Linked DNA regions of Methanococcus voltae. Each later gene encodes a partner of the first gene's protein in a complex. Links are inferred from orthologs where the notes say so. Each region holds a gene or a part of one and is shown on either strand. Other genes may lie near its edges.

Evidence for each region.
Region 2: J3E06_RS02830 (region 1) and rpsJ share a complex: the UniProt entries of both Methanocaldococcus jannaschii proteins name them as parts of the 30S ribosomal subunit. The link is inferred for Methanococcus voltae from one-to-one orthologs.

Annotation. Positions count from the first base shown.
Region 1 is NZ_JANUCR010000002.1:54,066-57,270, reverse strand. Bases 43-2,899 are described here. They hold J3E06_RS02830 (30S ribosomal protein S19e), read right to left. Parts: upstream 1,756-2,899; coding sequence 1,330-1,755; downstream 43-1,329. Other genes in these bases: J3E06_RS02820 (homocitrate synthase family protein), read right to left, coding at 2,385-2,899; J3E06_RS02825 (hypothetical protein), read right to left, coding at 2,055-2,213; J3E06_RS02835 (DNA-binding protein), read right to left, coding at 775-1,128; J3E06_RS02840 (DUF7411 family protein), read right to left, coding at 136-729; J3E06_RS02845 (50S ribosomal protein L39e), read right to left, coding at 43-130. In the rest of the region: more of J3E06_RS02845, read right to left, coding at 1-42; more of J3E06_RS02820, read right to left, coding at 2,900-3,205. UniProt on the Methanocaldococcus jannaschii protein: May be involved in maturation of the 30S ribosomal subunit.
Region 2 is NZ_JANUCR010000001.1:175,527-178,605, forward strand. What follows is about bases 1-2,731. They hold rpsJ (30S ribosomal protein S10), read right to left. Parts: upstream 1,655-2,731; coding sequence 1,346-1,654; downstream 1-1,345. Other genes in these bases: J3E06_RS00735 (glutamate--tRNA ligase), read left to right, coding at 1-873; tuf (translation elongation factor EF-1 subunit alpha), read right to left, coding at 1,749-2,731. In the rest of the region: more of tuf, read right to left, coding at 2,732-3,035. UniProt on the Methanocaldococcus jannaschii protein: Involved in the binding of tRNA to the ribosomes.

The DNA.
Region 1 (3,205 bases):
AGTTTCTCATTTTTGGGTGGCTTCTTACTGCACCTTTTGTTTTAGCTACTGCGAATAAAGGTACTCTTCTGTTTTGATTTAAAGCTTTAGCTAATCTTATTTTTTTACCTAATGGTTTATTACTTGCCATAAAATTCACCTCTTTTTTAATCCGACCACTCTTGATTGAATGTGCTTAGGGAAGTAATCCAAAGGATTTTCTCCTCTTGACCGTAATACTGCCCTTATTTCAGTTTCATAATCCGATTTTAAGAGTTCTTCACTCTCTTTTTCCGAAATTTCAAAATAATTATTAACAAGATTTCTTAAAGTTTTATGTCCAAAACCCATAAGTGGGGTTATATATTGAACATTTTTTCTCATTTCCAAACTTTGAACTTCCGCATGACTTAGTTTCGGAACTCTATCATCCCGTCTTGTTCCATCTGCAATAACTTCAAAATCATCAGAAATGATATTTAATGTTTCCTTGTGGATATATTGTATCCCATTTGATGGAAATCCATCATCCAATATAATATCGACAGATTTTTCAAGAATTTCACTGTCCAAGCGTATAACTTTATGAGGATAACCGATAATTTTAGCAGTATTTTGAGCATGAATGTATGAGTCCAATACTCCAAAATTTATTGTTATCAATTCTATATCATATCCAAGATTACTTAAGATTATAGAAGATAAAGAACTATCTTTACCACCACTGAACAATACATAAGCTTTGTTCATATTGGTTTTATCTGCCGTATTGAGTAATGCCATAGTTTCACAAAATTAACGTCTTGTAATACTGAAACTTCTTTTAGGTTTAGTGCTTTCATGAATTTTGTCAAGAATAACTCTAAATCTATCATCATCTAAAGGAATAGGTAATCTTCCAGATTGTGCCAATTGAATTAACTGGTACTCAACTTGCTCTGCAAACTGAGGTTTTGCCATTTTTATTCTTGCCAATCTTGACCTTGCTTCCTCAGACAATATTTGTCTCATTAACTTTTGTTTTTGAAGCTCTTGTTGTGCCCTTTGTTCCTCAAGTTGCTGTTGCATTTGTGCTTGAGCTTCCGGGTCATTTTGAACTCTTTGCTGCATTTCTGCTAACTTTTGTTGTTTTATTTCTTCAGGGTCCATATAATTCACCAACTACTAAAATAACTACATTACAATTGTAAATAAAATCATTTTAACTATATTTACATAATATCCATATTAAAATATCTATAATTCCATAATTAATAATTAATAATTAATATTATATAATAATATTTTAAATTCAACGTTTAAATTTTAAATATAATTATTTAAATGTAATTATTTTTTAGTGTTGAATAATTATTCTTTTGAAGCGTCTGAAACTTTTTTAGCAACGTTGTCTAATAATGATTGTCCTTTTGGTGAAATAATTCTACCGCCATTTTCAGCTTTTAAGATTAAATCTTTTGATTCTAATGCTTGTAAAGCTTTTCTGATGATATTACCACTACCTTTTACGAATCTTTCAGGGGCGCATCCTCTGTTTTTTCTTCCACCGTAAGCGCTTCTTAATCTTTCAACACCTACAGGTCCGTTCATATTAACTTTTCTCAAGATTGAAGCACATCTTACAAACCACCAGTCTGCATCGTCTGGTCTTCTTTCTTTATGTGCACCTGTTTTAACATATAATGTCCATTCTGGTTCTTGAATGCCTATTTCTTTTAATTCTTCTGCTAATTTCTCAATTAATTCATTTGGAGATACTTCGTAAACTGTTACCATGTAAACACCTCTTTTTCTAATATAATCCATTGTTCGAATAAGCTGACTACTTATGGATTCGTAGAACTAATAAATATATTATTAATCTTTCCTAAAAACCGAGCACTCCTACTATGTATTACAAGTATATAATATTTTCCCCTATGAAATATCGGGAATATAATCCATAAAACCGCTTAATTTTTTAAATTAAGCTAAATTTACATAGATAATTTAAATCAAAGGCTATTTATCCTTTAAAAATCTTATAAAATTAATGTAAAAATCGTATAAAAAATTAAAAAAATTAAAATAATTATTTAAAAAATACCCAATACAAAATGAGCCACAATTAACATTATGACTAAAATCAACGCAATTTTAATCATTAATTTCATTGTTTTAAAGAATAAACTAAGCAATACCCAAACTACGATTGCTATAACTATAACGCCTATTATCGATATCAAATCAAACATATTATCACAATTTTGTAAACCTTATTATTAATTAATATAATTCCATATAATATTTAACTAATTTCCTCTATTTATAACAATATTATATGATAATTTAAAAAATAAAATCAAAGATAAATATAAACGTAAGAATAAGTGTAAAGATAAATGCAAAATAAATAAAAATTATATTTAGTTTTTATTATCCAATATCTGTTTTACAATATCCTTAAATACATTATCTGTTATCTCCACACCACTTTCACGGGTTTCCTTAGTTTTTTTAACAATTTCCCATAAGTGTTCTCTATCAGTCTCAATTCCTTGCTCTAATAACCTACTTGCAACTGCTTTGCAACCAGAATGTTTACCCAATATAATTTTTCGCTCTTGTCCGACTACTTCAGGCAATACTGGCTCATATGTAAGAGGATTTTCTAAAACGGCATCTACATGGATTCCACTTTCGTGGTAAAATACAATATTACCAACAATTGGTTTATTTTCAGCTAATTTTATTTTAGAATATTCTTCAACCGTTTGAGATATAGATTTCAAATTTTCAGTTTTTAAACCCATATCAAACTCATAAAGTGCTTTTAAAGCCATTACAAACTCTTCAAGTGATGCATTACCTGCACGCTCCCCTAAACCATTCATAGTTGTAGATACTGCCTTTGCACCACCTATAAGTCCATATATGGAATTAATTACTGCTAAACCAAAATCATTATGGCAATGTACTCCAACGTGAGCTTTTTTAAGGTTTTTGCTTAATTCTGAACAGATGAACTGCATTGATTGAGGTGTTGCACATCCTAATGTATCTGCCACATGCACCCTATTTGCTCCGTGTTCTTCTGCGTTTTTATGAATCCTAACAACGTCTTCAATGGGCGTTCTTGTTGCATCTTCTGCGGAAAAAGCCACAAAAAGTCCGTGGTCTTTTGCATACTCAATAGCATCCATTCCCATTTGCTCAACTTCATCTAATTCCTTATGTAATTTATATT
Region 2 (3,079 bases), on another replicon or contig:
TCTGTAAGTGTTGACGACCATTTAATGGGTCTTACACACGTTTTAAGAGGTAAAGACCACATTGTAAATACAGAAAAACAAAAATACATATTTGATTATATGGGTTGGGAAATCCCTGAATATTTACACTACGGTATCTTAAAAATAGAAGGCCCTGTTTTAAGTACGTCTAAAATGCACGCTGGTATTTTAGATGGCGAATATTCTGGCTGGGACGACCCGAGATTAGGAACTCTTAGAGCAATGAGGAAAAGAGGCATAAAACCTGAAGCCATATATAAAACAATGGTTGATATAGGGATTAAACAAGCTGATGTTAGGTTTGCGTGGGAAAATTTATATGCAGTTAACAAAGATTTGATTGATGCAATTACAAGAAGATTTTTCTTTGTTGCAAATCCTAAAAAAGTTATTGTTAAAAATGCAGACAATCAAACTATTAAGTTAAGAATGCATCCTGATAAAGATATGGGTATGAGAACGTTAGAATACAACGGGGAAATCTACCTATCAGGTAATGATAACATTGAAGTAGGTAAAATGTATAGGCTTATGGAATTGTTTAACATAGTTATTGACGAAATAAGCGAAGACGTTGTTTACGCACACTTTGACAGTGAGGATTACATAGTCGCAAAGGAAAATAAGGCAAATATCATTCATTGGGTACCTGTAAAAGATAGCGTTAAAGTTTCAGTGATTGACGGCAATGGTATAGAAACAAATGGTTATGCAGAGAAAGACTTTTCAGTTGTAAAAGAAGATGAAAGTGTACAGTTTGAAAGATATGGATTTGTTAGAGTCGATAAAACTGAAAATGAAAATGAAAATGAAAATGATAAAAAAGTAATTTGTTATTTGACCCACAATTAAATAACAACCATAATAATATTTTATTTTTTAAATATCTATTTTTTAAATTGAAGTTAAATTAATAATTAAATTTCAAAAAAGCAAGTTTACTATTTATTCTTTATTTTATTATTATTATTATTATTATTATTATTAATTTTTTATTATTATTATTATTATTAATTTTTTATTATTATTATTATTATTTAAAGATAATACACCGTATTTACTATGAAATACGGTCACAACATACACTACAATTACTGTGAATTGCAGTATAATAAATGATTAATTTCATAGTATATAAAGATTGGTTAAATAACACAGTATAATGTATTACCATAAAACAATATATCATAAAAATACGCATAAAATAAAATAAATTTAAAAAGAAAAAGGTTATTGAAATCCCCGTGGGGAAAACAATATTTTCATGGCTTATGAATTATTGAATATTTTAAAAAAAGCCTTCAAATTCAATTCTCATACGAAATTAGTTTCTTAATTCGATTTCGATTTGAACTGTTTCAGGAATTCTTACTTTCATAATGTGTTTCATTGTTCTTTCGTCAGCTTCTAAGTCAATAACTCTTTTGTGGATTTTCATTGTCCATCTGTCGAATGATGATGAACCTTCACCGTCGGTTGACTTTCTTGTTGTAACTTTTAATGTTTTTGTAGGTAATGGAATTGGACCTGCTAAATCAACACCTGTTTTTTCAGCAATAGCTTTGATTTGGTCACATACGCCGTCTAATTCTGTGTGTTTTGTACTTGATAATTTTATTCTTGCTTTTTGCATAATTTTGCCTCATTTATGATATGTAATGAATTTATTAAAATAATAATAAGTATAATTTAAAAATTAAAGAGTTAAATAATTAGAGTAAATCTAATTATTTGTTTTTAGCTGTAACTCTAATAGCCATACCAGCTGCTACAGTCATACCCATATCTCTGATAGCGAATCTACCGAGTTGTGGAATTTCTTTAACGCTTTCAATAACCATTGGTTTTGTTGGTATTAATTTAACGATTGCAGCATCACCAGCTTTTAAGAAGTCTGGGTTTTCTTCTAAAACTTCACCAGTTGCAGGGTTTAACTTTTTGCTTAACTCTGCAAATGTACAAGCAATCTGTGATGTGTGTGCGTGGAATACTGGTGTGTATCCTGCTGTGATAACTGAAGGGTGTTGTAAAACAACAATTTGAGCATCGAAGTCAGCTGCAACTGATGGTGCGTTGTCAACTGGACCTAAAACGTCTCCTCTCTTGATGTCTTTTTTACCTACACCTCTTACGTTGAAACCAATGTTGTCTCCTGGTTCAGCTGAAGGTAATTGTTCGTGGTGCATTTCCACTGTTTTAACTTCTCCTACTGAGCCTGAAGGTTCAAATACAACTTTGTCTCCTGGTCTGATGATACCTGTTTCAACTCTACCAACTGGAACTGTACCTACACCAGTGATTGAGTAAACATCTTGGATAGGTAATCTCAATGGTAAGTTTGTTGGTTTTTGAGGAGGTTGGAATGAGTCAATAACTTGAGCAATTGTAGGACCCTTGTACCATTTTGTGTTTTCTGATTTTTTGAATACGTTATCACCGTGTAATGAAGCTACAGGGATGAAAGGTACTGTGTCAGGGTTGTATCCTAACATTTTTAATAACTCTTCGCTTAACATTTTCTTCATTGCATTGTAGTCATCTTCACTGAAGTTAACTGTGTCCATTTTGTTAATTGCAACAGCTAATTGGTTTACACCTAATGTTCTGATTAAGAAAATGTGTTCTCTTGTTTGTGGCTGAATACCGTTGTTGTGGTCATCTACGTTAACAACTAAAACAGCTGCGTCAGCTTGTGAAGCACCGGTAATCATGTTTTTAATGAAGTCTCTGTGGCCTGGGCAGTCTACGATTGTTACTTCGTATTTGTCGGTAGGGAATTTTTTGTGAGCGATGTCAATTGTAACACCTCTCTCTCTTTCTTCTTTTAAACCGTCCATAACGTAAGCAAATTCGAATCCAGCTTTACCTTTTTCTTCAGCTTCTCTTCTTAATCTTGTAATTACCTGAGGGTCGATAGCTCCACCGTCTAATAATAATCTTCCTACTGTAGTTGATTTACCAGCGTCAACGTGTCCGATAAATGCAACGTTCAATATTGGTTTTTCTTTTGCCATATTGTCACCTGTATTTATATATGTTTTTGATTTTTGTAAGTAGA